3 regions of the Pseudomonas sp. S3_A09 genome follow, and region 3 is predicted to be linked to each of the others. Evidence: predicted binding sites of a transcription regulator. Region 3 holds the regulator's gene; each other region holds the start of a gene.

What was found. Region 3 encodes FliA, which starts transcription of late flagellar genes. Its sites were predicted from a motif close to CTAAAGTTTNNNNNNNNNNNGCCGNTAA; they were not measured.
Positions count from the first base shown of each region.
Region 1: the regulator FliA is predicted to act here: its motif matches at 3,170-3,197, upstream of AB4N92_RS06530 (methyl-accepting chemotaxis protein).
Region 2: the regulator FliA is predicted to act here: its motif matches at 3,602-3,629, upstream of AB4N92_RS27230 (methyl-accepting chemotaxis protein).

Region 1 is NZ_CP162752.1:1,371,383-1,381,387, forward strand. It holds gene AB4N92_RS06515 (TonB-dependent receptor) at 1-1,808, shown strand, start outside; gene AB4N92_RS06520 (biliverdin-producing heme oxygenase) at 1,957-2,565, shown strand; gene AB4N92_RS06525 (YbaN family protein) at 2,728-3,129, shown strand; gene AB4N92_RS06530 (methyl-accepting chemotaxis protein) at 3,269-5,407, shown strand; gene AB4N92_RS06535 (NAD(P)H nitroreductase) at 5,542-6,105, opposite strand; gene AB4N92_RS06540 (di-heme oxidoreductase family protein) at 6,245-7,672, shown strand; gene AB4N92_RS06545 (imelysin family protein) at 7,704-8,768, shown strand; gene AB4N92_RS06550 (DUF1513 domain-containing protein) at 8,771-9,868, shown strand.
Region 2 is NZ_CP162752.1:5,854,070-5,864,074, forward strand. It holds gene AB4N92_RS27215 (histone deacetylase family protein) at 1-610, opposite strand, end outside; gene AB4N92_RS27220 (Lrp/AsnC family transcriptional regulator) at 732-1,223, shown strand; gene AB4N92_RS27225 (TonB-dependent siderophore receptor) at 1,408-3,561, shown strand; gene AB4N92_RS27230 (methyl-accepting chemotaxis protein) at 3,731-5,224, shown strand; partial or broken gene AB4N92_RS27235 (putative 2OG-Fe(II) oxygenase) at 5,238-5,426, opposite strand; gene AB4N92_RS27240 (MFS transporter) at 5,661-6,998, shown strand; gene AB4N92_RS27245 (saccharopine dehydrogenase family protein) at 6,995-8,125, opposite strand; gene AB4N92_RS27250 (MFS transporter) at 8,206-9,372, opposite strand; gene AB4N92_RS27255 (LysR family transcriptional regulator) at 9,467-10,005, shown strand, end outside.
Region 3 is NZ_CP162752.1:780,134-790,138, reverse strand. It holds gene flhB (flagellar biosynthesis protein FlhB) at 1-1,117, shown strand, start outside; gene cspE (transcription antiterminator/RNA stability regulator CspE) at 1,484-1,687, shown strand; gene flhA (flagellar biosynthesis protein FlhA) at 2,105-4,219, shown strand; gene flhF (flagellar biosynthesis protein FlhF) at 4,232-5,548, shown strand; gene fleN (flagellar synthesis regulator FleN) at 5,655-6,488, shown strand; gene fliA (RNA polymerase sigma factor FliA) at 6,485-7,225, shown strand; gene AB4N92_RS03725 (chemotaxis response regulator CheY) at 7,394-7,768, shown strand; gene AB4N92_RS03720 (protein phosphatase CheZ) at 7,787-8,575, shown strand; gene AB4N92_RS03715 (chemotaxis protein CheA) at 8,587-10,005, shown strand, end outside.

The DNA of each region.
Region 1 (10,005 bases), 590 kb from region 3:
TCACCCTCGACCCGGATGACATCATCAAGCCCGGCCAGGACGTCGGCGCTCGCCTGAAGACCGGCTACAGCTCCGCCGACGAAAGCTGGCTGACCTCCGGCACCGTCGCCGGCCGCGTGCAGGATGTCGACGGCCTGTTGCACCTGAGCCAGCGCAACGGCCATGAAATGGAGTCCTACGATGGCAACAACGCCACGGGCCTGGCGCGCACCGGCGCCAACCCCGAGGATGCACGCACCACCAACGTGCTGGCCAAGCTAGGCTGGAACTATGGCGATGACAATCGACTGGGCCTGACCTACGAGAAGTACAAGGATGATCGCGACGTCAACTTGAAAAACGCCGTGGGCGGACCGTTCACCGGCGGACGCGGCTTCAACTTCTACCGTGCACGGTCGGGCAACGACACCATCACCCGTGAGCGTTTCGCTATCGAAAACCGCTTCGCCCTGGACTCGCCGATTGCCGATCAGATCAAGACCAGCCTCAACTATCAGATCGCCAAGACCGACCAGTCCACCGCCGAAATATACCAGCCGTCCCGTCGCGTATTGCGCACCCGCGAAACCCTGTACGAAGAAAAGCAGTGGGTGTTCGACGCACAGCTGGACAAGGCTTTCAGCTGGGGCGACACCGATCACCAGGTCACCTACGGCACCACCCTCAAACAACAGAAAGTCACCGGCTCCCGCGAAGGCGCCGCCACCTGCCTGGCGGTCGGCGGCGGTTGCACAGCCATCGGCGCACCCAGCCCGACAGCCAGCGACAGCGTGAAGAAGGCCAGTGATTTCCCGGACCCGACCATCAACACCTACTCGCTGTTCGCGCAGGACCAAATCACCTGGGACAAGTGGACCTTCCTGCCCGCCGTTCGCTACGACTACACCCAACTCAAACCCAAGTTGACTGAAGAGTTCCTCAACACCGTCGACCCGACACGGATCTATGCCCACAGTGACAAGGAAAAAACCTGGCACCGCGTCACGCCGAAATTCGGTCTGACCTATGCGCTGACCGACCAGTACACTTGGTTCGGCCAATACGCCGAAGGCTTCCGCACACCATCGGCCAAAGCCTTGTACGGCCGCTTTGAAAACCTGCAGCAGGGCTACACCGTCGAACCCAACCCGGACCTCAAGCCGGAAAGCAGCAAGGGCGTGGAAACCGGGATTCGCGGCCACTTCGACTCCGGTTCGTTTGATATCGCCGTGTTCTACAACAAATACCGCAACTTCATCGACGAGGACGCTTCCGTCGCCGGCGGTACCGCACAGCAATTCGAAGCCAACAACATCAAGCACGCCACCATCAAGGGGATCGAAGCCAAAGGGCGCCTGAACCTCGACGCGTTCGGCGCCCCCCAAGGCCTGTACACCCAGGGTTCGGTTGGCTACACCTACGGTCGCAACGACGACAATGGCGAGCCGCTCAACAGTGTCAACCCGCTCAAGGGCGTATTCGGCCTGGGCTACGACCAGGACAACTACGGTGGCCTGCTGAGCTGGACCCTGGTGAAAAAGCAGGATCGCGTCGACAGCACCACCTTCCACGCGCCTGATGGCAGCACCACGGCCCCCTTCAAGACCCCAGGCTTCGGCGTCCTCGACCTGACCGCCTTCTACAAGGTCACCAACGACGTGACCGTCAACGGCGGCCTCTACAACCTCACCGACAAGAAGTACTGGAACTGGGATGACGTGCGCAGCTACGACGGCGTCGGCGAAGCCGGTGTGACCTCCCCGGCCAACCTCGACCGCCTGACCCAGCCGGGTCGCAACGTTGCGATCAACGTGATCTGGGACATCTGATCACGACCTTTAACCGAGGCCCCACTCACCTCGTCGAAATTTTACCGACGAGGTGAGGATTTTTTACTGTGCCGCGTCTTCTTGTTCGTCTAGTTGATAACGGCTCTCTTTAGAGCACCCAGGCGCTCTTCTTCTCAAGGACTTTTTCATGACCGCTTCTCCTACCGCTGAACGCCCAAGCCTACGCTCCCAGCGCCTGAACCAGATTACCCACTCGCCGCACGCCAAGCTCGACGCCCTGGTCAAAGCCCACGCGCCGTTTGAAACCCAGGCCAACTTCGCGCGCTTCGTGGTGGCGCAGTACCTGTTCCAGTCGGAACTGGTGGCGCTGTACAACGATGCCGAGCTGATCAAGATCGTGCCGGACCTGCCCGAACGCTGCCGCGCCGAAGCGGCCAAGCTGGACCTGGGTGACCTGGACACCGAAGTGCCAGCCCCGGTTGCCGGCGCGGTGAACAACCCGAGCAAGGCTGAAGCGCTGGGCTGGCTGTTCGTTTCCGAAGGCTCCAAGCTGGGCGCCGCGTTCCTGATCAAGCGCGCCGTAGGCCTGGGCCTGAGCGAAACCTTCGGTGCCCGTCACCTGGGTGAGCCAGCCGGTGGCCGTGCCGAGGGTTGGAAGCGCTTCACCCGCACCCTGGACGCGCTGGAATTCAGCGCCGAAGAAGAAGCCGCGGTGGAAAAAGGTGCGATTGACGCCTTCGTACGCTTCACCGTATTGCTGGAACAGGCGTACGCTAGCGCCCCTGAACTGGCCTGATACCCTCGATTGGAATGCGATAGCACTGTGGGAGCGGGCTTGCTTGCGAATGCGGAGTATCAGTCACCTGATACTGGACTGACGCACCGCATTCGCGAGCAAGCCCGCTCCCACATTTAAACCCCATTCCAAGCTGATTTTTTATCGACTCTGCATGCTCCCATGACCGGCAAAACCCAATCCACCTCGAAAATCGCCCGGATCCTCTTCGGCTTGCTGGCCTACGTCAGCCTGGGCATCGGGCTGGTGGCGATTGTCGTGCCGGGCTTGCCTACCACCGAATTCATTCTGCTCGCCGCCTGGGCCGCCACCAAAAGCTCACCGCGCCTCAGCGCCTGGCTGGAAAACCACCGGCAGTTCGGGCCGATCCTGTTCAACTGGCGCAACGGCAAGATCATCGCCCGCCGGGCCAAAGTCAGTGCCACCGCGAGCATGCTGCTCTGCGCGATTCTGATGCTGGTGATGCTCGACCACGGCTGGCCGATCTACCTGGCCATTGCCGGGATGAGCCTGGGCAATCTGTGGATCTGGTCTCGACCGGAACGGCTTGCGGCGCCCGTATAACGCTGCGTGTAGGGTTTATCCTACCGCTCATCGCCTGTTTCTCATGAATTGATGTGTGACGCCGATGTTTCAGACATAGCGCTGAATGGACTTGGCCTGCACTACGTGCCTTCCAGCCCGTCCATTCGCGAGTGAACCTATGTTCGACACCCTCTCCATCCGCTTGAAAATAGTGCTGCTGTCGGGCCTTTGCCTCTTGGGGGTGATCGCGCTGATCATCAGCATCAACCTCTACGAAACCAATCAGAACGATCAGTTGATCAGCGATTCGAGCTCGCGAATGCTCACCAGCAGTGTGCAGAGCCTGCTGCAATCCAAAGCCGGCGAACAGGCCGTACTGTTGCAGAAAACCTTTGGCGAAAACCTGTTGGTAGTGACCGCCCTTGCCGATCAGGTCAAGGACCTGCGCGCCCTCGCGGCCAAGCGCGCGCTGGAACCCGGCGCCTTGCGTGAAGAACTCAACCAGAGCCTCAAGACCACGTTCGAGCGCAACAGCAAAGTGCTGGGTATCTGGCTCTCGTTCGAACCCAACGGACTGGATGGCAAGGACAGCGAGTTCGTCGACGACAAGGCTCGCGTGTCCAACGAGAAAGGCCGTTTCTCCAGCTACTGGAGCCGCGCCGGCGGCGAAGGCCTGAACACCATCATGGTCGAAGATGACCTGACCAAGACCACCCCCAACCTCAGCGGCACGCCCTACAACATTTGGTACACCTGCCCACGGGACACGCGCAAAGTGTGCCTGCTAGACCCCTACGCCGATGAAGTGGCTGGCAAGCAGATGCTGATGACCACCATCTCCCTGCCGCTGATGGTGGACGGCAACGTCATCGGCGTGGTCGGTATCGACATCGCCCTCAACACCCTGCAAGCCGTGACGGACGCGGCGCAAAAAGAACTGTTCAATGGCGCGGCGCACCTGGACATTCTTTCGAGCACCGGTCTGATTGCCGCCTCCAGCGGTCAGCCGGAGATAGTCGGCAAAACCCTCATGGATACCGTCGGCGCCGAAGGCAAGGAAATCGTGCAACTACTGGCCAGCGACTCGCCCATGATCCGCGAGCAGGACCACACCATCCGCGCCGTCTACCCGGTCAAGCCGATTGCAGACGCAAAATCCTGGGGCGTCGTGGTCACACTGCCCAGGAACGTGATGCTGGCTGACACCTTGAAGCTGCAGGACGTGCTCGACAAAGCCCAGGCCGCCGGTACGCTCAAGGCTTTGCTGGTCGGCGCCGCCGCCGCGTTGCTGGGCCTGCTGCTGATCTGGCTGACCGCCACCGGCGTGACCCGCCCGATCAACAACGTGGCCGCCATGCTCAAGGACATCGCCAGCGGCGACGGCGACCTGACTCAACGCCTGGCCTACGCCAAGAAGGACGAATTGGGCGAACTGGCCAACTGGTTCAACCGCTTCCTCGACAAGCTGCAACCGACCATCGCCCAGATCAAGCAAAGCATTACCGAAGCCCGTGGCACGGCCGATCAGTCATCGGCCATCGCGCGCCAGACCAGCGAAGGCATGCAGGTGCAGTTCCGCGAAATCGACCAGGTGGCCACCGCCTCCAATGAAATGAGCGCCACCGCCCACGATGTCGCCAACAGCGCGTCCAACGCCGCCAGCGCGGCGCGTGGGGCCGATCAGTCGGCGCGCGAAGGCATGTCGATCATCGAGCAGAGCACCCGAGATATCACCTCATTGGCCGAAGAAGTCAGCAAGGCCGTAGGCGAAGTCGAAGCCTTGGCGGTCAACAGCGAACAGATCGGTTCGGTGCTGGAAGTGATCCGCAGCATTGCTGAGCAAACCAACCTGCTGGCGCTGAACGCGGCAATCGAAGCGGCACGCGCCGGCGAAAGTGGCCGTGGCTTTGCGGTGGTGGCCGACGAAGTGCGCAATCTGGCCAAGCGCACCCAGGACTCCGTGGAGGAAATCCGCCTGGTGATCGAACGCATCCAGAGCGGCACCCGTGGCGTGGTGGCGACCATGCATTCGAGCCAGAGCCAGGCTCAAAGCAATGCCGGGCAGATCCATCAGGCGGCGCAGGCCTTGGGCAAGATCAGTGATGCCGTCACCGTGATCAGCGACATGAACCTGCAGATCGCCAGCGCCGCCGAACAACAGAGCGCCGTGGCCGAAGAGGTCAACCGCAACGTCTCGGCGATCCGCACTGTGACCGAAACCCTCACCGGCCAGGCCACCGAGTCGGCGGCCATCAGCAGCCAACTCAATGCGTTGGCCAGCCAGCAGATGAAGTTGATGGATCAGTTCAGGGTCTGACTCGGTTCCGCAACCACTGAGATCCATGTGGGAGCCAGGCTTGCCCGCGATGCAGGCAACTCGGTGTCCCTAAAGAACCGAGTCGATGCTATCGCAGGCAAGCCAGCTCCCACATAGAGCAGATCGGCGGTGGTTCAGAGACCGGTCCAGGCGCTGACAAACTGCGTCAGGTCTTCTTTAGCTGCGGTACGCGGCGGGTTCTGCGGTGTGCCCAGGTAGAGGAAGCCAATCACTTCCTCGTCTGCCGTGAGCCCCAGGCCTTTGGCGACGTGGGCCGAGTAGGACAATTCACCAGTGCGCCACACGGCACCAATCCCCTGGGCATACGCTGCCAGCAGGATGCCGTGGGCTGCACAGGCCGCCGCCAGCAATTGCTCGGATTTCGGCACCTTGAAGTGCTCCTGCAGACGGGCAATCACCACCACTACCAAGGGGGCGCGCAATGGGCCGTTCTGGGCCTTGTCGATGGCAGCTTGTGGCGCATCGGCGTCTTGCAGGCGGACAGCTTCGGCCAGCAGCGTGCCCATCTGTTCGCGGGCGGCCCCTTCGACAGTGAGGAAACGCCACGGACGCAGTTGGCCGTGGTCGGGCGCGCGCATGGCGGCGGCGAACAGCACGTCGCGCTGCTCCTGGGTCGGTGCCGGTTCCAGCAAACGCGGCACGGAAACACGGTTGAGCAAAGCGTCGAGAGCCTGCATTGGCCACCTCCAGAGAAAAATGTGCGGCCATTCTAGCGGGAATGAATCGAATTCGACCAAACGATAATTGCTCTTATTCATTGCGCCCCGCCCTGTTAGACTTTGCGACCTTATTTTCTGCCTTGGTTCAGGAAACTCGATGCTCCGCTCGCTTTTTCGCCTGTCCGCAGCCTTGCTGGCCTTGAGCCTGACCGCCTGCGATGACGCGCCCAGGTTTACCAAGGCCGAGCCGGGTGAAGCACGGGCGGGCGGTGCGGCGACCGTGAACAAGCGCGACCAGAACGCGTTTTCGCTGCCATCGGCCAACCTGTCGCCCACTCGTCGGCTGGATTTCAGCGTCGGCAATAGCTTCTTTCGCAGCCCCTGGGTGATCGCGCCGTCCACCACCACCGCGCGTGATGGCCTGGGCCCGCTGTTCAACACCAATGCCTGCCAGAATTGCCATATCAAAGACGGTCGCGGGCATCCGCCGTTACCTGACGCACCTAATGCCGTGTCGATGCTGGTGCGCCTGTCCATTCCGGATGCAGCGCCGTATGCCAAGCTCATCGAACAGGTCGGTGTGGTGCCCGAGCCGGTCTACGGCGGACAACTGCAGGACATGGCCGTGCCGGGGGTAACGCCGGAAGGCAAGGTGCGCGTCGACTACGCACCGGTCAACGTGACATTCAAGGACGGCACAGTGGTCGAGTTGCGCAAGCCGGACCTGCAAATCACCCAGCTTGGCTACGGCCCGATGCATCCGGACACTCGTTTCTCCGCACGCATCGCCCCGCCGATGATTGGCCTGGGCCTGCTCGAAGCCATCAGCGACGCTGATATCTTGCGCAACACCGACCCGAAAACCGCCGACAAAGCAGCCATCGTCGGCCGCGCCAACTGGGTCTGGGACGATGCCCAGCAAAAAACCGTGCTCGGGCGTTTTGGCTGGAAGGCCGGGCAACCCAACCTCAATCAACAAAATGTTCACGCGTTCTCTGGTGATATGGGCCTTACCACCACCCTGAGACCGTTCGATGACTGCACCGACGCCCAAGTCGCCTGCAAACAGGCCCCCAACGGCAATGGCCCCGATGGCGAGCCGGAAGTCAGTGACAATATCCTGCGCCTGGTGCTGTTCTACACCCGCAACCTCGCCGTGCCGGCACGCCGTGGCGTCAACACGCCGCAGGTGCTGGCCGGTAAAACCCTGTTCTATCAAGCGGGCTGCCAGGGTTGCCACACGCCAGCCTTCACCACGGCCGCGAATGCCGCCGAACCCGAGCTGGCCAACCAGGTGATCCGCCCCTACAGCGACCTGCTGTTGCACGACATGGGCGACGGCCTGGCCGACAACCGCAGCGAATTCAAGGCCGGTGGCCGCGACTGGCGCACGCCGCCGTTGTGGGGCATCGGCCTGACGCAGACCGTGAGTGGCCACACCCAGTTCTTGCATGACGGCCGCGCCCGCAACCTGCTGGAAGCCGTGCTGTGGCACGGCGGTGAAGCACAAGCGGCGCAGCAGCAGGTGTTGTCCTTTAATGCCGAGCAGCGCGCTGCGTTGCTGGCGTTCCTGAATTCTTTATAAGCTTCGCCCCAATTACAGAAGGGAGCTCGACATGTTCCGTCCCAAGTTGTTGTTCACCAGCCTGGCCGCCCTCGCACTCGGCGCCTGCTCGCCGCAAGACCCGCAAGCAGTGACCTCGGCGGCCATCGCCAAGCAAGTGATCCTGCCGACCTACAGCCGCTGGGTCGAAGCCGACCGCCAACTGGCCGTCAGCGCCCTGGCCTATTGCCAGGGCAAAGAGAGCCTGGACACCGCCCGTGCCGACTTCCTGCACGCGCAAAAGGCCTGGGCCGAGCTGCAACCGCTGTTGATCGGCCCGCTGGCGGAAGGCAACCGTTCGTGGCAGGTACAGTTCTGGCCAGACAAGAAGAACCTGGTCGGCCGGCAGGTCGAGCAACTGGTCGCCAGCCAGCCGCAGATCGACGGCGCCGCCCTCGCCAAGTCCAGTGTGGTGGTGCAAGGCCTGTCGGCCTACGAATACATCCTCTACGACGCCAAGACCGACATCGCTGACGAAGCGCAAAAGGCCCGTTACTGCCCGCTGCTGGTGGCGATCGGCGACCGTCAGAAGGCGCTGGCCGAAGAGATCCTGGCCAGCTGGAACAGCACCGACGGCATGCTGGCGCAGATGACCAAGTTTCCGAACCAGCGCTACGCCGATTCCCACGAAGCCATCGCCGATCTACTGCGCGTCCAGGTGACCGCGCTGGACACCCTGAAAAAGAAACTCGGTACGCCGATGGGTCGCCAGACCAAAGGCATCCCGCAGCCCTTCCAGGCCGATGCCTGGCGCAGCCAGTCGTCCCTGCAAAGCCTCGAAGCCAGCCTCGCGGCGGCCCAGACCGTGTGGGTCGGCGTCGACAACAAGGGCCTGCGTGGCCTGCTGCCGTCCGAGCAGAAGCCGTTGGCCGACAAGATCGACGCCGCCTATGCTGCGTCGCTGAAACTGTTTGCCAGCAACCAGCGCACCCTCAATGAACTGCTGGCCGACGACGCCGGACGCCAGCAGCTTAACGATATCTACGACAGCCTCAACGTCGTCCACCGCCTGCACGAAGGCGAGTTGGCCAAGGCGCTGGGCATTCAACTGGGCTTTAACGCCAACGACGGTGACTGATGATGCTCAGGCGACAGGCTTTGGCGGTTGGCAGCGTATTGCTCAGTGCTCTCACGCTGGGTGGCTGGACGCTGTTCAAGGGGAAAGACAAGGGCCCGCTGCTGCTCTCGGCGCGGGATGATGCAGACGGCAAGCACTACGCCGTGGGCTATCGCCTGGACGGCAAGCCGGTGTTTACCACCCAGGTCGGCCAGCGTTGCCACGACATCATCAACCACCCGACGCTGCCGATTGCTCTGTTTGTCGCCCGTCGCCCGGGCACCGAGAGTTACCTGATTGACCTGCGTAATGGCGCGCTGCTGCAAACCATCACCTCGAAAGCCAATCGCCACTTCTACGGCCACGCGGTCATCCATCAGAGCGGCGACTGGCTGTACGCCACCGAAAACGACACAAGCGACCCCGGCCGTGGCCTGCTCGGTGTGTATAAGTTCGAAGGCGAACGGCTGGTGCATACCGGCGAGATCTCCACCCATGGCATCGGCCCGCATCAGGTGTCGTGGATGCCCGACGGTGAGACGCTGGTGGTGGCCAACGGCGGCATTCGTACCGAAGCCGAAAGTCGCGTGGAAATGAACCTCAACGCCATGGAGCCAAGCCTGGTGCTGATGCACCGCGACGGCCGCCTGATCAGCAAGGAAACCCTGGGCCAGCAGATGAACAGCGTGCGCCATATGGGGATCGCCAGCGATGGCACCATCCTCACCGGGCAGCAGTTCATGGGACCGTCCCAGGAGCGTTCCGAGCTGTTGGCAATCAAACGTCCGGGCCAGCCGTTCGTGGCGTTTCCGGTGGCCGATGAGCAGTTGCAGGCCATGGGGCACTACACCGCCAGCGTCGCCGTGCACAGCGAATTACGCCTGGTGGCGTTGACCGCGCCACGGGGCAATCGCTTCTTTATCTGGGACATGGACAGCGGCGAGCTGCGCCTGGATGGTCCGCTGCCCGACTGTGCCGGTGTGGGTGCAGTCGAGGATGGCTTTGTCGTGACCTCGGGCCAAGGCCGCTGCCGGTTCTACGATTGCCGCCAGAAACAGTTGGTAGCAAAACCGTTGGAATTACCGGCAGGGCTCTGGGATAACCATCTGCATCTGATCTGACCCCGCCGCGCTTAACAGGGCCCATCCTGGCCCTGTTACCTGTCAAAAATACCGTCTGAAATCCCCACTACACTTTGTAAGCGCGAGCTTGCTCGCGAAAAACCTCAACGATAATGCGTGAAGCCTGGATGAACGCG
Region 2 (10,005 bases), 1.1 Mb from region 3:
TCTGCGTGCCGTTGCCGTGGTGGAAATCCACATCCAGCACCGCCACGCGCTTGGCGCCTTGGGTCACGGCGTGCTGTGCGGCAATCGCTGCGTTGTTGAGGTAGCAATAACCGCCCATGTATTCGCGGGCCGCGTGGTGGCCCGGTGGGCGGCACAGGGCGAACGCACTCTGATGGCCTTCGCCGATCAGCGCCAGGCCGGTCAAGGCGATATCCGCGCTGGTTTTGACCGCATCCCAGGTGGTGCGGGTAATCGGCGAGCCTGCGTCCATGGCAAAGAAACCGAGCTTGCCGTCGATAAACTCCGGCACCTGCTGGTTGGCCAGGTCACGGACCGGCCATACCAGGGGCAATGCGTCATGGCTGCGACCGATGGCGCTCCATTCGGCCCAAGCGGTTTCCAGAAAGGTCACATAGCGCTCGCTGTGGGCGTTGACATAACAGGCCCGATCAAAGCGGCGCGGTGTGATGATATCGCCCAGGCCAACCTGCCTGACGCGGTCACGCACGGTGTCGGCGCGGCTCGGTTGTTCGAATGAAGGTTTCAGCACGCCGTCTTTGAGTTCGGTGCCGTGGTGCAAACGGTGGGTTTCGCTAAAAACAGTCAACATGGGTGGGCATCCGCCAGTAAAAGACAGGGTCTATTTTGTTCTGGCTGGCGTGGGCTTTCTTTGCTTTTACTTGCGCCGCTGATAGGTTTATCGGGAATTTTTTCCTACCTGGCGCGAACTTATGAAAAATAAAACCAAGCAGGTCACGCTTGATGATACCGATCTCGCCATCCTTGCCCTGCTCCAGGAAGACGCGAGTATTTCCAACGCCCAGTTGAGTGAGCGTCTATCCCTGAGCCTCACGCCCTGCTGGCGGCGACGCAAACGCCTGGAAGAAGAAGGCGTGATCAAGGACTACCAGGCCAACCTCGACCGCAAGATGCTCGGGCTGGACATCATGGCGTTCGTGCATGTGCGTTTTGCGATCCATACCGATCATGCGCCGGATGCGTTTGAAGCCGTGGTGAAGGAACTGCCGCAAGTGTTGTCCTGCCACAAGATCACCGGTGATGCGGATTATCTGTTGCAGGTGCTGGCGGAAGATCTGGACAGCTACAGCGAGTTTGTCGAGAGCGTGTTACGGCGGCAGTTGGGGATTGCGTCGATTCAATCGAGCCTGGCGCTGAGGGAGGTCAAGGCGACGAGTCGAGTGGCGATCCCCTTGCGTGAATAAGCGCTGCGCACGCCGCATTTCCAGGGCGACGGCATGGCGATTTGCCGTCACACGGAGGTGAAAAATTCGTTAACCAATTCTCTCTGAAGCCTTTTTCCCAAAAGATCAACATGTCACACTGATGCGAATAATTATCAACACTTTTATTATTCGCCACGGAAGGCATTCGGGGAGAGTCAGTTTCATGTCTGTGCAACAACACGGCGGCAAAGGTTTTTCACCCAGTCTGATGGCGTTGGCCGTCTGTCTTGCAAGTTCACCTGCGGTGTTTGCCGCTGAGGCGGAAAAAGCCGCCCCACTGGAATTGGGCGCCACCCAGATCAGTAGTGAACAGTTGGGCCAGACCACCGAAGGCACCCAGTCCTACACCACCGGAGCAATGGCGACCGCCACCAAACTCCCGCTGACCATGCGCGAGACGCCCCAAGCCGTCACGGTGATCACCCGCCAGCGCATGGACGACCAGGCCATGACCAGCGTCAACGACGTGGTCAAGAACACGCCAGGCCTGTTCCTCAGCCAGTCCAGCGGCCCCGGTCGACATACGTACAGCTCACGTGGCTTCGACATCGACAACATGATGTTCGACGGCATTCCCAGCTCTTATTCCGGCTACGCCAACAGTGTGCAGCCCAACCTGGCGATGTTCGACCGTGTGGAAGTGATCCGCGGCGCCACGGGCCTGGTCACCGGCGCCGGCAACCCGTCGGCGGCGATCAACTTTGTGCGCAAGCGTCCAACCGCCACGCCGCAGGTGTCGATCACCGGTGCCGCCGGCAGTTGGGACGATTATCGCGGCGAGTTCGACGCCTCCAGCGCCTTGAATGACAGCGGCACCCTGCGCGGCCGCGTGGTGGGTTCCTACCGCGACGCCAACAGCTTTCGCAAAGGAGAAGAAAGCGACCACGGCCTGTTCTACGCCATCGGTGAAGCCGACCTCAGCGAAAACACCACTGCCACCCTGGGTTTTTCGCGCCAGGAAGACCAGACCAACTTCTTCTGGGGCGGCTTGCCCATCGGCACCGACGGCCATCACCTGAACCTGCCCCGCTCCACCAACCCCGGCTCCGATTGGGAAAACAAGAAGCTCACCATCGACACTGTATTCGGTGATATCGAACATCGCTTCGCCAATGACTGGAAGCTCCACATCGCCGGCTCGTCATCACAGTTGGATGGCGTGTTCACCGGCACCTACCAGTCGCGCTACCAGACCACGCTGGCGCGCACCGCCTACCAATCGCACCAGGACGACAAACAGTACGGCCTGGACACGTTCCTCAGTGGCCCGGTCGAAGCCTTCGGCCGCACCCATGAAGTGGTGGTGGGCACCAGCAAACGCGTCTATGACGCCACGTCCAAGGAATACAGCCCCTACGACACCAATTACCCGTTCAATGGGGCAAAACCGGACTTCGTGCGCAACGGCAAAGGCCACAACATCACCACCCAGGACGGCGTTTACCTGACCACCCGCCTGAACCTGGCCGACCCGCTCAAGGTGATCCTGGGTGCCCGCGTGGACTGGTACGACTACGATGACCGTCAGGGCGACGGCGACTACAAAGTCACCCGCAACCTCACGCGCTACGCCGGCGTGATCTACGATCTGAACGACCAATACTCCGTTTACGCGAGTTACACCGACATCTTCACACCACAGACAGACCGGGACTTTTCGGACAAACCACTTGAACCTATCGTCGGCGAAAACTACGAAGTCGGTATCAAGGGCGAGTACTTCAACGGCGCACTCAACGCCAGCCTCGCCGTGTTCCAGATTGACCAGAAAAACCGCGCTACCCTGCCCGAGAGCCAAGCGGGCTGCCCGATCATGACCTGCTATGAGGCGTCCGGTATGGTACGCAGCCAAGGTATCGACCTAGAACTGCAAGGCGCACTCACCGAAAACTGGCAAGTCGGCGGCGGGTTTACGTACACCCGTGCGCATTACATCAAGGACACTAACGCGTCCAACAACAACCAGCGTTTCGACACCGACACCCCGGAACGTTTGTTCAAGCTGACCACTTCCTATCGCTTCCAGGGCCCACTGGAAAAACTGCGCGTCGGAGGCAATGTCTACTGGCAGAGCCGCATGTACAACGATGTGGTACTCGCCAACAGCAATACCTATCGCCTGGAACAAGGCAGCTATGCCGTGGCAGACGTGATGGCCGGTTACCAGGTGAACAAGCACCTGGACCTGCAGCTGAACGTGAACAACATCTTCGACCGCACCTACTACTCGGCCATCGGCAACAGCCCGATCTGGGGTCCTAACGACACCTACGGTAACCCGCGCAGCTTTGGCGTCACGGCCAAATACAGCTTCTGACCATCGCCCGATAAGCGGCTACCCGTCCGGGTAGCCGCGCCTAAAGTCCCGCCTCCTGATGCCGATATACGGTTGGCATCACTGAATCCAATAAAAACCAAAAAAATATCTGATTCGCTCCACCCTGCCCCTCACTTTGATTCGGCCAGACCACCTGGAGTAAGTGTGAATGCCCACTCGCACGCGTTTTTTCGAGCACTACCGCAAAGCCGACCGCATCATGCTGGCGCTGGTCTGGCTGATGTTCCTGTTCTCCCTGGGCCTGGCGTTCTGGCACGACACCTTGATGCAAGCCATCATTGTTGGCGGCAGTACCAGCGTGGTGCTCACACTGCTCTACCGTGCGATAGGCGGCAGCCGCGTGATGCGTTGCGCCCTCGGCGCAGGTTTGATGGTCATGGCGGCGCTGCACATTAACCAGGCGCAGGGCGTGATCGAATCGCACTTCGGGATCTTCGCGTTGCTGGCGGTGCTGACGTTTTATCGCGACTGGCTGCCGATCCTGGTCGCCGCCGCCACCATCGCCGTGCACCATGTGGTATTCCATGCCCTGCAACATCGAGGCGTTCCGGTGTTTGTGATGGAGCATCACGGCGGCTGGACCATGGTGTTCGTGCATGCCTTCTACGTGGTGATGGAGACCGTCGCCCTGCTGTACCTGGCCGTGCACAGCCAGGCCGAAGCGGTCGAGAGCCAGGAAATGCTCGAGAAGATGCTCTCCGTCACCACACAGATCTCGGCGCAAACCGCCCAGGGCGAAGGCAAGGTGCACATGTCCCTGGCCAAGCGTTTCGATCACTTCTTGCAACAGATCACCCACCTGATAGACGGCGTTGCGCGCGACTCCCACGGCCTTGGCCAACTCGGCCAGGAACTGGCCAGCGCCAGCGGCACCCTGGAAAAAGGCGCGCGGCACCAATTGGCGGAAATCACCCAGATGACCGGTTCCATGCAGCGTATGGAAGACGCCATGGGCCACATCGCCGTGCATGTCGAACAGGCGGTGGATCACGCTGGCAAGGCCAGCCAACAGATTTTGCGTGGCCAGGAAAGTGTCGGCCGCGCCCAGCAGGAAATCACCCAGTTGGCCTCACGCCTCAACGGCACCCATGAAACGGTGCAAGGCCTGGCCGTACAGGCCGAGCAGATCGGCACCGTGCTCGATGTGATCAGCAGCATCGCCAACCAGACCAACCTGCTCGCCCTCAACGCAGCCATCGAAGCCGCCCGCGCCGGCGAGCAAGGCCGTGGCTTTGCCGTGGTCGCGGACGAAGTACGCAACCTGGCGCAGCGCACGGCAGTGTCCACCCAGGAAATCAAGACCATCATCGAGAGCCTGCAACACGGCAGCCGCCAGGCCGTGGAAGCCATGCACGACAGCCGCCAAGGCGTGGACCGCTGCGTGGAAGACAGCCAGGTCGCCGTCGATATGCTCCGCGCGGTGGGCAGCGACATCGCACAGATCGACGACCTGAACGGGCGAATCGTGACCACCACCCGCGAGCAGACCGAGGCGAACTTGGAGATTGTCGGGCGGTTGCAGTCGGTGCAGAGCATTGCGCAAAGCACCGCCAACGATGTGGAAACCCTGGCTCGCAGCAGTGAGCAGCTGCCGCCGATTGCGGTGCGGTTGGATGCGTTGGGCAGACGCTTCCATCAGTGAAACCTAAGGGGCGTCATGTACCGAAGTTGAACGCGATCGAGATCCGTGGCCGCGTTCCCTTAAAGCGTCGTACCGAGTGCATCAACCAGGATGGAAACATAATCAATGTCCCGCTACTGGCGACACAGGTGCTGCTGAACCCGGCCGTCAGGCAATCCTCGACCCGCATGCGCAAGGCGGGATTGTAGGTCGAGGCGACCATGATGTTTGCCAGTAGCCACAAACCATACCGGCATCAAAGGTTCAGCGATGTAAACCATTGTTAAAGTCTTAATCACAGTTGCGCACAGGCTCCTTGCCTCACCTGGCCCAATTCCTGCCTCCCCCCAATACCCGCAAGTCGCTGCTGACTACGCGGACGACTCTTTGGGCCCCGCCGCCCAACAGCCTGCCCCGATAATCAGTCATCCCCACCGCTATCCCGAGGCCTTCCCCCATGACGAGCCCCTCCACCGAACAGGTCAGCCCCCAGACTCTGCGAAAGGTCATCATCGCCGCCGGCATCGGTAACTTTGTCGAGTGGTTTGACTTCGCCGTCTACGGCTTCCTCGCCACGACCATCGCCCAGCAGTTCTTCCCCAGCGGCGACGCCAGCGCGGCATTGCTCAAAACCTTCGCCGTGTTTGCCGTGGCGTTTGCCTTCCGGCCACTGGGCGGGATTTTCTTCGGCATGCTCGGCGACCGCATCGGCCGCAAGCGTACCCTGGCCATGACGATCCTGCTGATGGCCGGCGCCACTACCTTAATAGGCCTGCTGCCGACCTACGCCGCCATCGGCGTAGCGGCGCCGATCCTCTTGTCGCTGATTCGCTGCGCCCAAGGGTTCTCCGCCGGGGGCGAATACGCCGGGGCCTGTGCCTATCTGATGGAGCACGCGCCCAGCGATAAGCGCGCCTGGTATGGCAGCTTCGTGCCGGTGTCGACGTTTTCCGCTTTCGCCGCCGCCGCGGTGGTGGCGTATGCACTGGAAGCGTCGTTGTCAGCCGAGGCCATGGGCAGTTGGGGCTGGCGCTTGCCGTTCCTGATCGCCGCGCCGCTCGGCCTGGTGGGGCTTTACCTGCGCTGGAAGCTGGACGAGACGCCCGCCTTCCAGGCCGTTAAGGAAGAACACACCGTCGCCCACTCCCCGCTCAAGGAAACCCTGCGCAACCATGGTGCGGCGATCTGCTGCCTGGGCGCTTTTGTGTCACTGACGGCGCTGTCGTTCTATATGTTCACCACGTATTTCGCGACGTATCTGCAGGTGGCAGGAGGCTTGAGTCGGGCGATGGCGTTGCTGGTGTCGCTGATTGCATTGATTTTCGCCGCGGCAATTTGCCCTTTGGCGGGGTTGTACTCCGATCGAGTCGGGCGGCGCGCCACCGTGATGACGGCCTGTGTGTTGTTGATGGTCGTGGTGTATCCGTCGTTCCTGATGGCCAGCTCCGGTTCGTTCGCGGCATCCATTGTCGGCGTGATGTTGCTGGCGGTGGGGGCGGTATTGTGTGGCGTGGTCACGGCAGCCTTGCTGTCGGAGACGTTTCCGACCCGTACGCGCTACACCGCCTCGGCGATCACCTACAACCTGGCCTATACGATCTTCGGCGGCACCGCGCCGTTGATGGCGACCTGGTTGATCAGCACCACGGGCAGCAATCTGTCACCGGCGTTCTACTTGATCGCGGTGGCGTTGCTGGCGTTGGCCGGTGGGTTGGCGTTGCCGGAGACTTCGCGGATTTCCTTGCACGACGTGGGGCCCGAGGGCAAAAGCAGCGCGCCCGTGCTTTCGCGTTAAACGCCCTGCTCGTCAGAGAACCGCACGGCCAGACTCAGGTTCGCCGGATCGTTGATCGCGGCCATGTATTCATCCACGGTGATCTCACCTACGCACGGTCGCGCGCCAGGCATGGGTACGTAACCTTGAGCGATTTTGATGGCCAGGGCCACGGCAGCGCAGCTGGGGATCTCCGGGCCTTTGTCATTCAAGGCTGTCAATTGCACGGTCAATGACAAAGGTCTGCCGTCGGTCCCCAAGCCCTGCACATCGATGTACATCGCGCTTTTACCGTCGCCAAATCGCTCGAACCAGGTGCCCAGGCGGTGCAGCCGCGCCGCCCAGGCCACATGATCCCGTACCACTCCCAGCTTCAGTGCCTGAGCCAGCACCCAGTTGGCGACACCCCCCAATTTGAGCCCCGCGCCAGCTTTGAAGCGCAAGGTATGGGCGCCATACCGACCGGCGAAGATGTCCATGTCCGGCACATCCACATTGGCCAGCACTCGCGTGCCCAACACCGGCATTTTGCGCAGCGTCAGGTCCTGCCAACCCAGCACTTCGTGTACCTGGCCATTCCTGAGTTGCTTGATCGGTTTGCCCGCGTAGGCCAGCACACCTTCGATTGTCGACAGGCCTGGCATCTTGGCCGACGAGGAAATGCCATGTTCGATCGAGTCGATGCGCGAGAAGCGAGACCGGTACTGATCGATGAGCGCAGACGACAGCGTCGGCACTGAGCTGCAACCACTGAGAATGGCCACGCCCGCCTGTTTGGCGTGCACGTCCAGCACGCCCACGCCATTGACGAAGGTGCGGCAGTCGGACAGGTCGCAGTAGTTCACCCCGGCTTCGATGCAGCTCAGGGCAACTGCATAGGACTGCCCTTGGAACGGCCCGCCGGTATGAATCACTAACTGCATGTGCTTCGACAGTAAAACACCCGCGAATCCGGCCCCCATCGCGTCGCCACACCAGCCTTCGCAGACAGTGCCGGGCTGCGCATTCAACTCGTCGAGTTTGCGCTGCAGCTTGTGTGGATCACGGCCCGAGATCACCAGCTCAATGCCCGGCGCTGCGGCCAAATGTCGGCACACGATGCTGCCGAAATTGCCGTAGCCGCCGATCACCATCACCCTGAGTGCCATTCCAGTCTTCCCTGAACCATCGATCATGCGCTGCGCCTGCACCAGGCTGGCAGCTGAGGCGGCCAACGATACTCGATTTCCTAGACCGCCGCAGCCATGCGGCCTCTGGCGCCCCAGGCGAACGTCACGACCATCAACAGCCCCAAGCCCGCCATCGCGGCACCGGCCAGGGAGATCGCCGGATAGCCCAGCCCTGCGTTGATCACCGCGCCACCCACTGCGGCGCCAATCGCGTTACCGAAGTTAAAGGCGCCGATATTCACGGCCGAAGCCAGATTCGGCGCGTCTTTGGCCGCTTCTATTACGCGCATCTGCAAAGGCGGCACGACTGCGAAGCTGGCGATCCCCCAGATAAGGATGCTCACCGCTGCGGGTATCGGCCAACGCATCAGGAATGCGAAGGCCAGCAGGACCAGGATCAGGGCGCTCAGCGAAACGATCAGGGTCCGGTCGATCGAGCGGTCTGCCGCCTTGCCGCCCCATATATTGCCCAGCGTCAACCCGACACCGAACAACACCAGCATGGCCGTGATAAAGGGGGTAGACGCATGGGTCTCGTTGCTCAGGATCGGCGCGATATAGGTAAACACGGTGAACATAGCACTGGAACCCACCACGGTCAGGGCCAGTGCCGCCAGTACCGAACCGCGCCCCAACACCTTGATTTCGGCCAGCACACCGTCGCTTTTCGGCAGCGGCAGGTTTGGCAGCGCGAACCACAGCGCGACCATGGTCACCAGGCCCAGTCCGCCAATGCCCCAGAACGCCGTACGCCAGCCAAGCAGTTCACCAAACCAGGTCGCCAGTGGCACGCCACCAATGGTCGCGAGGGTCAGGCCCATGAACATCGCCGCGACGGCTCCGGCGCGCTTGTCCGGCGCGACCACACTGGCGGCGACGATGGAACCGACGCCAAAAAACGCGCCATGGTTGAGCGAAGTGATGACGCGGGCGATCAACAGGTCGTAATAGCCGGTTGCAAGCGCCGACATCACGTTACCCAGGGTGAAAATGGCCATAAGGCCGACCAGCAAGTGACGACGGGGAATCTTGCCGGTGGTCAAGATCATCAGGGGCGCGCCGAGCAATACCCCCAGGGCGTAGGCGCTGACCAACAGCCCCGCAGTGGGAATCGAAACGCCAAGGTCATTGGCAATAGTGGGCAACATGCCCATGGGCGCGAACTCAGTGACGCCAATGCCAAAGGCACCGACAGCAAGGGCTACAAGGGGTGGATTGATACGCATGGAAGACTCCTCATTTATGCCGCAAATGCTACGATCTACGCTTTAACGGCACTAGACCGTTTAATTGGCAATCACCTTTGCGCGCGAGGCAAAAATGGATTTCAACGGCAGGTCGGGTGAGATGGCTGTATTCGCGATGGTGGCGCAGGAAGGCAGCCTTTCGGCCGCGGCACGGGCACTGGGACTGACACCTTCAGCCGTCAGCCGGGTCATCGCGCGCACGGAACAGCGCCTGGGCAGCCGCCTACTCATTCGCACGACCCGGGCCATCGCCTTCACCGCCGAAGGCGAGGTTTACCTTCGCGGCGCTCGGCGCATCCTGGCCGACATGGCCGAAGTCGAGGACGCCATCGCCGACCAGGGTGCCCCCAAAGGCAGGTTGCGGGTCAGTGCGGCCCTGGGCCACGGCCGCATGGCCATCGTGCCCCTGGTGGCAGCGTTCAGCGCCCGCTATCCGAACATTGTGGTGGACCTGACCTTGGGCGACGAAATAGTCGACATCCTCGGCGGCCAAGCCGACGTCGCGATACGCTTTGGCGACCTGCCAGACAGCCCGCTGACGGCGCGCCGCATCGGCGACACCGGCCAGGTCGTGGTGGCGTCGCCTGACTACCTTCAGCAACACGGCACGCC
Region 3 (10,005 bases):
TCAGGACAAAACAGAAGACCCCACGGAGAAACGCAAAAAAGACTCCAGGGAAAAGGGCGAGATTGCGCGCTCCAAAGAGCTGAATACCGTTGCCACCATGATGGCGGGTGCCGGCGCCTTGCTGATCTACGGTGGCGGCCTGGCGCTGGACCTGATGGAGTTGATGAAGCACAACTTCACTTTGCCCCGCGACGTGTTGCTCAATCCCGATGCCATGGGCCAATACCTGCTGCACTCGGGCAAGATCGCGATCCTGGCGGTACAACCGATTCTGATCACCTTGCTGTTGGCTGCACTGATCGGCCCGGTCGCCCTGGGTGGCTGGCTGTTCGCCGCCGGCAGCATGGCGCCCAAGTTCAGTCGGATGAACCCTGCTGCGGGGCTCAAGCGCATGTTTTCCACCAAGGCCCTGGTGGAGTTGCTCAAGGCCCTGGCCAAATTCATTCTGATCCTGTTTGTGGCGCTGATGGTGTTGTCGTCCGACATCGACGACCTGCTGCGCATCGCCCATGAACCGCTGGAGTCGGCAATCATCCACAGCGTGCAAGTGGTGGGGTGGAGCGCGTTGTGGATGGCCGCCGGGCTGATCATCATTGCTGCCGTGGATGCGCCGATCCAGCTGTGGGAAAGCCACAAGAAATTGCTGATGACCAAGCAGGAAGTGCGCGACGAGCACAAGGACCAGGAAGGTCGCCCAGAGGTCAAACAGCGTATTCGCCAGCTGCAGCGCGAAATGTCCCAGCGCAAGATGATGGCCGCGGTGCCCGACGCCGACGTGGTCATCACCAACCCGACCCACTATGCGGTAGCCCTCAAGTACGACCCGGAGAAGGGTGGCGCGCCGATGCTGCTGGCCAAGGGCAGCGACTTTACCGCGCTGAAAATCCGCGAAATCGCCGTGGCCAACGACATCCTGCTGCTGGAATCGCCGGAACTGGCGCGGTCGATCTTCTATTCCACTGACCTGGACCAGGAAATCCCGGCCGGGCTCTACCTGGCCGTGGCCCAGGTGCTGGCGTATGTCTATCAGATCCGCCAGTACCGCGCGGGCAAGGGCAAGCGGCCTGACCCGCTCAAGGACCTGCCAATCCCGCCGGACCTGCGCCGCGATTCCTGATCGGCTCCGCCTTACCATTCCTCCTGATCGCCCGTCTACCTGTCAACTTTGACAGTAGTCATCCTCTGCGTCTCGCAGTTCTACTACAACCAGCACTGCGCGCAGGCGGTAAACAAGATGCAGGGAGAGGTGGTTTTGAAGGTGTTCAGAGGCACAGTCAAATCTTATGACCGCAAGACAGGGAAAGGTTGGATTGCCCTGGAAGGTGAGGACGACGTGCAAGTGGATCTCTTCGGTTCACGCGGCATTTGGCTTGCCGTGGGCCAGCAAGTGGAATTTCGCATGATCCACCGACCCTGTGGCGTGTATGCGTTAGACGCCACAGTTGTCCCGCACGTCCTTGAATGAGATGTGAGGAGAACGGTAATGGCAACAGGCACGGTGAAATGGTTTAACGCGGAGAAGGGGTTTGGGTTTATTACCCCTGACGATGGCAGCGCTGATGTTTTTGTCCACTATTCGGCCATCAAGAGCGACGGTTTCAAGACCCTTGAAGAGGGGCAAAAAGTCGAGTTCGAGGTTACCCAAGGCGCCAAAGGTGCTCAGGCTGAAAACGTCCGCGTCCTATGAACTTCATGATTGTTTCAGTAGACGCTAAAAAAGCGTCGACTGGGTGTACGGAGACTAGTTAGCGGCTTTCCCAGGGGCCGCCTCAACACCTTGTCGGACATTTCCGCTGTAGCAGCAGGCGGACACAAATCCAAACTGTGGGAGCGGGCTTGCTCGCGAATGCTGACGATCAGTCGCCAGACGTGCTGGCTGACCCTCCGCCTTCGCGAGCAAGCCCGCTCCCACATTTGAATCGATTTACACTTTTTTTTTTGGGGGGGGCGGTTGCTTGTGAGCTCGTCAACGCTCGCGCCGCAAGCGATGTAACCGGGAAAACAAAAGTTGGAAGGCTTCTTGCAATACCACCTGCAAGACGCCTGACCGCGTCAAAACTTTGCTTCAAGGAAACGAGGAATACCGGTGGTGGATCGCTCTCAAATGCTCGGCACGGCCCGGACGACCCTGACTGACCTCTCGCGAGGCAATCTGGGTGTGCCGTTGTTGTTGCTGGTGATGCTGGCAATGATGATGTTGCCGATGCCGCCGTTCCTGCTGGACGTGTTCTTCACCTTCAACATTGCCCTTTCCGTCGTGGTACTGCTGGTCTGCGTGTACGCCCTGCGGCCCTTGGATTTCGCCGTATTCCCGACCATTCTGCTGGTGGCGACCCTGCTGCGACTGGCGCTCAACGTCGCGTCCACCCGTGTGGTCATGCTCCACGGTCAGGACGGTCACGCTGCCGCCGGTAAGGTGATCCAGGCCTTCGGTGAGGTGGTGATCGGCGGTAACTACGTGGTCGGTATCGTGGTGTTCGCGATCCTGATGATCATCAACTTCGTGGTAGTAACCAAGGGCGCCGGGCGGATTTCCGAGGTGAGCGCGCGGTTTACCCTCGATGCGATGCCCGGCAAGCAGATGGCGATCGACGCTGACCTCAACGCCGGCCTGATCGACCAGAACCAAGCCAAGTCGCGCCGCCTGGAAGTGGCCCAGGAAGCCGAGTTCTACGGTTCCATGGACGGTGCCAGCAAGTTCGTGCGCGGTGATGCCATCGCCGGCCTGCTGATTCTGTTCATCAACCTCATCGGCGGTATGGCCGTGGGTATCTTCCAGCATGGCATGACCTTCGGCGATGCGGGCAAGGTGTACGCCCTGCTGACCATCGGTGACGGTTTAGTGGCGCAATTGCCATCACTGTTGTTATCTACAGCTGCGGCGATCATGGTGACTCGTGCTTCGGGCTCCGAAGACATGGGCAAGCAGATCAGCCGGCAGATGTTTGCCTCGCCCAAGGCCTTGGCCGTGGCGGCGGGCATCATGGCGATCATGGGTATTGTACCGGGCATGCCCCACGTGTCGTTCCTGAGCATGGCAGCCATGGCGGCTGGCGGTGCTTACCTGTTCTGGAAAAAGCAGAATGCGGTCAAGGTCCAGGCCCAGCAAGAGATCGCGCGCCAGCAGGAACTGCTGCCATCCCCGGCCCGTGCTCAGGAAACCAAGGAGCTGGGCTGGGATGACGTGACCCCGATCGACATGATCGGCCTGGAAGTCGGCTACCGCCTGATCCCGCTGGTGGACCGCAACCAGGGCGGCCAATTGCTCGCGCGGATCAAGGGCGTGCGCAAGAAGCTGTCCCAGGACCTGGGCTTTTTGATGCCCACCGTGCACATCCGCGACAACCTCGACCTGGCTCCGAGTGCCTATCGCCTGACCCTCATGGGCGTGATCCTGGCCGAAGCCGAGATCTACCCAGACCGCGAACTGGCGATCAACCCAGGGCAGGTGTTCGGCAGCCTCAACGGTATTACCGCCAAAGATCCGGCTTTTGGCCTGGACGCGGTGTGGATCGAAATCAGCCAGCGCAGCCAGGCACAATCCCTCGGCTACACCGTGGTGGACGCCAGCACCGTGGTCGCCACCCACCTCAACCAGATCCTGTACAAGCACTCCCATGAGCTGATTGGCCATGAGGAAGTCCAGCAATTGATGGGTTTGCTGGCCAAAGCGTCGCCGAAACTGGCCGAAGAGCTGGTGCCGGGTGTGCTGTCGCTGTCGCAGTTGCTCAAGGTGTTGCAGGCATTGCTGGCCGAACAGGTGCCGGTACGGGACATCCGCAGCATTGCCGAGGCCATCGCCAACAATGCCGCCAAGAGTCAAGATACTGCCGCCCTGGTGGCCGCGGTGCGCGTCGGATTGTCGCGTGCAATCGTCCAAAGCATTGTAGGGCTTGACTCCGAGCTGCCTGTGATCACCTTGGAACCAAGGTTGGAACAAATATTGCTCAATAGTATTCAGAAGGCAGGACAAGGCCAGGAAGAGGGCGTTCTGCTGGAGCCAAGCATGGCTGAGAAGCTGCAGCGTTCGTTGATCGACGCCGCACAGCGCCAGGAAATGCAGGGCCAACCGGTGATTCTGCTGGTGGCAGGCCCCGTCCGGGCGATGTTGTCGCGGTTTGGACGCCTGGCAGTACCGAATTTGCACGTTTTGGCTTATCAGGAAATTCCTGACAACAAGCAAGTGACTATCGTCGCGACAGTAGGCCCCAATGGCTGAGGGTAGTGGGTTATGCAAGTGAAGCGTTTTTTCGCCGCCGATATGCGTCAGGCCATGAAACTGGTTCGTGATGAGCTGGGCGCTGACGCCGCGATTATCGGAAACCGTCGTATTGCCGGCGGTGTCGAGCTGACGGCTGCCCTGGATTACACCCCCCAGGCCCTGGCGCCGCGTGTGCCGAACATGGAGCTCGAAGACGAGCTGCGCAAGACTGCTTCACGCATTGTCTCGGCCCAGGCGGAACTGAGCATGCGCGGCGACAGCGATGCCACCACTAATCGCCAGTTGTTCGCCGGCCTGCCGCTGACCGCTTCCGAGCCGCTGGTCGAGCCGACCTTCAAAGAACCGCCACGTCCTGCTGCGCCTGCTCCGGCGCCTGCGGTTGACCAGCGGGTGTTCGACTCGATGCGCTTTGAACTCAATGGCCTGCGTGAGCTGCTGGAAGTGCAGCTTGGCTCGTTGGCCTGGAACCAGCTGCAAGGCAGCAAGCCGCAACAGGCCAACCTGTGGCGGCGCCTGCAACGTATCGGCTTGTCCGGCCCGTTGTCCCGCGACCTGCTGGCCTTGACCACCGAAATCGAAGAGCCTCGCCAGGCTTGGCGCATGTTGCTGGCCCACCTGGCACGGATGATCGTTACCCCGGAAATCGAACCATTGGAAGAGGGCGGTGTGATCGCCATGGTCGGCCCTGCCGGCATGGGCAAGACCACCACCCTGGCCAAGCTGGCGGCCCGTTACGTACTCAAATACGGCGCACAGAATATCGCGCTGGTGAGCATGGACAGCTACCGTATTGGTGCCCAGGAGCAGCTCAAGACGCTGGGCCGTATTCTCAATGTATCGGTGACTCACGTCGACCCGGGCCAGTCCCTGGCCAACGCCCTCGACCCGCTGCTGCGCAAACGCGTGGTATTGATCGATACCGCCGGCCTGCAAGCCAGCGACCCGGCATTGCGCATGCAGCTTGAAAGCCTGGCCGGACGTGGCATCAAATCGAAAAACTACCTGGTGCTTGCAACCACCAGCCAGAAACAGGTTCTTACCGCTGCGTATCACAGCTACAAACGCTGCGGCCTGGCCGGTTGCATCCTCACCAAGCTCGACGAAACCGCGAGCCTGGGCGAGGTGTTGAGCCTGGCCATCAGTCATGAATTGCCGGTCGCTTACCTGACCGACGGGCCGCGGATCCCGGATGATCTGCATCTGCCGCGCCGTCATCAGTTGGTCAGCCGTGCAGTCAGCGTGCAAATGCAAGAAGAGCCTAGCGAGGAAGCGATGGCTGATATGTTCGCCGACCTTTATCACAACCCGGCAAAACGGGTCGGTTGAGGGCAGGATGAACACCGTGAAATGTATCTACATCGATGGTCTGCAAGCGATTCACGCGGCCAAGCCATGTAGCCTGCGTCTAAGCAAGACAAGGTAAAGAAATAAAATGGGCAGCATGCATCCCGTACAGGTGATCGCGGTGACCGGCGGCAAAGGTGGCGTCGGGAAAACTAACGTGTCAGTGAATTTGTCCCTGGCCCTGGCAGAGCTTGGCCGTCGCGTCATGCTGTTGGATGCTGACCTGGGCCTGGCGAACGTCGACGTTCTGCTGGGGCTGACGCCCAAACATACCCTTGCCGATGTGATCGAGGGCCGCTGCGAGCTGCGCGATGTGCTGCTGCAGGGCCCCGGTGGCATCCGCATCGTGCCGGCTGCCTCGGGCACCCAGAGCATGGTGCACCTGAGCCCGGCGCAGCATGCCGGCCTCATCCAGGCGTTCAGTGATATCGGCGATAACCTCGACGTGCTGGTGATTGACACCGCCGCCGGGATCGGCGAGTCCGTGGTCAGCTTCGTGCGCGCCGCGCAGGAAGTGTTGCTGGTGGTCTGCGACGAACCCACCTCGATCACCGACGCCTACGCCCTGATCAAACTGCTTAACCGTGACTACGGCATGAACCGCTTCCGCGTCTTGGCCAACATGGCCCAGAGCCCGCAGGAAGGGCGCAACCTGTTCGCCAAGTTGACCAAGGTCACGGATCGTTTCCTCGATGTCGCCTTACAATACGTCGGCGCAGTGCCCTACGACGAGTGTGTGCGCAAGGCTGTGCAAAAGCAGCGTGCAGTCTACGAAGCGTTCCCTCGTTCCAAGTGCGCATTGGCGTTCAAGGCTATTGCCCAGAAGGTCGATACCTGGCCGTTGCCCGCCAACCCACGGGGGCATCTGGAGTTTTTCGTCGAGCGATTGGTGCATCAGACGAGCGCAGGACCCGTGCTATGACAGCGACTGGCTACAACGCTTACAAGAGGTCTGCCCGTGACAGTCAGGGCGAGTTGATCGAGCGCTACGCGCCCTTGGTCAAGCGCATTGCCTACCACCTGCTGGCACGCCTGCCGGCCAGCGTCCAGGTCGAAGACCTGATCCAGGCGGGCATGATCGGCCTGCTCGAAGTGTCGACCAAATATGACGCGAGCAAGGGCGCGAGTTTCGAGACGTATGCGGGGATCCGTATCCGTGGTGCGATGCTTGATGAGGTGCGTAAAGGTGACTGGGCGCCGCGTTCGGTGCATCGCAATACGCGCATGGTCAGTGACGCAATTCGCGCAATTGAAGCAAAAACCGGTCGCGACGCTAAAGATCACGAAGTTGCGGCCGAACTCCAATTGAGTCTCGACGATTACTACGGGATTTTGAACGATACCTTGGGCAGCCGCCTGTTCAGTTTCGACGACCTGTTGCAGGACGGCGAACACGAAGGGCTGCACGAGGACGGCGCGAGCGCTCATATGGAGCCATCGCGTGACCTGGAAGATGAGCGTTTCCAGGGGGCGTTGGCGGACGCGATTGCCAATTTGCCGGAGCGTGAGCGACTGGTGTTGGCGTTGTACTACGACGAAGAGCTGAACCTCAAGGAAATCGGTGAGGTCCTGGGGGTCAGCGAGTCGCGGGTCAGCCAGTTGCACAGCCAGTGCGCAGCCCGCTTGCGGGGGCGTTTGGGAGAGTGGCGAGCGCGCTGACAGGCAGTGTGGGGACACTGCAGACGAGACCGTGAGGGCGACCAGCCTTCGCGGGTTCGACCCGTGGTGCCCTCGGCAGTCCTTTTTGTGTAATGCCTGTTGATTGAAATGGCGCGTCCAGGTGCTGGGCGCGTTTAAGACTGCTTGGAGGTCGAATTGGACAAGAACATGAAAATCCTCATCGTTGATGACTTCTCAACGATGCGGCGGATCATAAAAAACCTGTTGCGTGACCTTGGGTTCACTAACACGGTCGAGGCGGATGACGGCATTACGGCCATTCCGATCCTCAACAGCGGGAGCATCGACTTTCTGGTAACGGACTGGAACATGCCGGGCATGACCGGTATCGACTTGCTGCGCCACGTACGTGCTGACGAAAAGCTGCGCGGCCTGCCTGTGCTGATGGTGACCGCCGAAGCCAAGCGTGAGCAGATCATCGAAGCCGCCCAAGCTGGGGTAAACGGTTACGTGGTCAAGCCATTCACTGCATTGGCCTTGAAAGAGAAGATTGAAAAAATCTTCGACCGCATCGGTCATTGATGCTGCCACGGGGGAGCTATGGAGCATAAAGAATCATCGCAGGCCGACTTCGAGTCGACCCTGAAAAAGCATGCTCACCAGTTGGTCGAAAGCCTTGAAAAAGGTCAGTTCGGCGACGCGGTGCAGTTGATCCATGAGCTCAACCAGACCCGTGATCGCGGCCTGTACCAGGAAGTGGGCAAGCTCACACGCGAGCTGCACAGTGCGATCGTCAATTTCCAGATTGACCCACACATGCCCCAGGCTGAGGAAATCTCGCAGATCACTGATGCCACCGAACGCCTGTCCTATGTGGTCAGGCTGACTGAGGCAGCGGCCAACCGCACCATGGACCTGGTGGAAAACGCCACGCCTCTGGTCAACGGTATGGCCAACGAAGCCCAGGCCCTGAGCAACGACTGGGGCCGTTTCATGCGCCGCGAAGTCGGCGCTGAAGAGTTTCGTGAGTTGGCGCGTCGGGTCGAAGGGTTCTTGTCACGCAGCGAGCAGGAAAACCGCACGGTTTCCAGCAACCTCAACGACATTCTGCTCGCCCAGGATTACCAGGACCTCACCGGTCAGGTGATCAAGCGTGTGACCCAGTTGGTCACCGAAGTGGAAAGCAACTTGCTCAAATTGGTGCTTATGGCAGGCCAGGTTGACCGTTTTGCCGGCATTGAACATGACCGCGAAGCGATCCTCTCGGAAAAAGATCCAAAAAAACATCTCGCCAAGGGTGAAGGTCCGCAGATTCATGCCGATAAACGTGAAGACGTTGTATCGGGTCAAGATGATGTTGATGACCTGTTATCCAGTTTAGGCTTCTAAGGAGCACCCACATGAGCTTCGGCGCCGATGAAGAAATCCTTCAGGATTTCCTTGTAGAGGCCGGCGAAATTTTAGAGCAGTTGTCCGAGCAACTGGTCGAGCTGGAAAGCCGACCGGATGATGCGAACCTGCTCAATGCAATTTTTCGCGGTTTTCACACTGTAAAAGGGGGCGCCGGCTTCCTCCAGCTCCATGAGCTGGTGGAATGCTGCCACATTGCCGAGAACGTGTTCGACATCCTGCGCAAGGGTGAGCGTCACGTTGATTCGGAATTGATGGACGTGATTCTCGAAGCACTGGATGCGGTCAACGGCATGTTCAGCGAAGTCCGCGAACGTGCCCCGATCACCGCGGCCACTCCGGAACTGTTGGCTGCGCTGGCACGTTATGCGGAGCCCGCCGACCTGTCGGCTGCGCCGGTAGCAGAAGCAGCACCCGAGCCAGTGGCTGAGGCCGAGCCGGATGTGACCGACAGCGAATTCGAGCAGTTGCTCAACTCCCTCAGTGCCGTGAAGGCCGAGGCAGAAGCACCGGCTGCGGCTGTTGCCGCGCCAACCAGCGAAGACATCACTGACGCTGAGTTCGAATCCCTGCTTGACCAGTTGCATGGCAAAGGCCAGTTCGCGGCCGACGCCGTGACACCCGCCGCTGTGTCGGAAGCGCCGGCAGCACCGACCGCCAATGCCAACACCGATATCACCGACGACGAATTCGAAGCGTTGCTCGACCAACTGCACGGCAAGGGCACCTTCGTGGCCGACGCCTTGCCGGAAGTCGCCGCCACGGCCGCAGCGCCTGCTGCGGCCAGTGCAGCACCGGCCGGCGACGGCCTGATCTCCGATCATGAGTTCGAATCGCTGCTGGACGAACTGCACGGCAAGGGCAAGTTCAGCGAAGTGGCCCCAGCGGCGACGGTTGCCACGGCTGCTCCGGTTGCCGCCAAAGCTGCAGCGCCTGCCCCTGCACCAGCGGCCAAGCCTGCGCCGGCTGCCGCACCTGCTCCGGCACGTGCCGCCGCCGCACCGGTTGCCGATAAACCCGCCAGTGAAGCCGAAACCACCGTGCGCGTTGATACCGCACGCCTGGACGACATCATGAACATGGTCGGCGAACTGGTACTGGTGCGTAACCGCCTGGTGCGCCTGGGCCTGAGCAGCGGCGATGAAGCCATGCAAAAGGCCGTGTCGAACCTCGACGTGGTGACCGCCGACCTGCAGACCGCCGTGATGAAAACCCGGATGCAGCCGATCAAGAAAGTCTTCGGCCGCTTCCCGCGCCTGGTTCGTGACCTGGCACGCCAGTTGAAGAAAGAAATCAACCTGGAACTGGTGGGTGAAGAAACCGACCTCGACAAGAACCTTGTCGAGGCCCTGGCCGACCCGCTGGTCCACTTGGTGCGCAACGCTGTCGACCACGGTGTGGAAACCCCG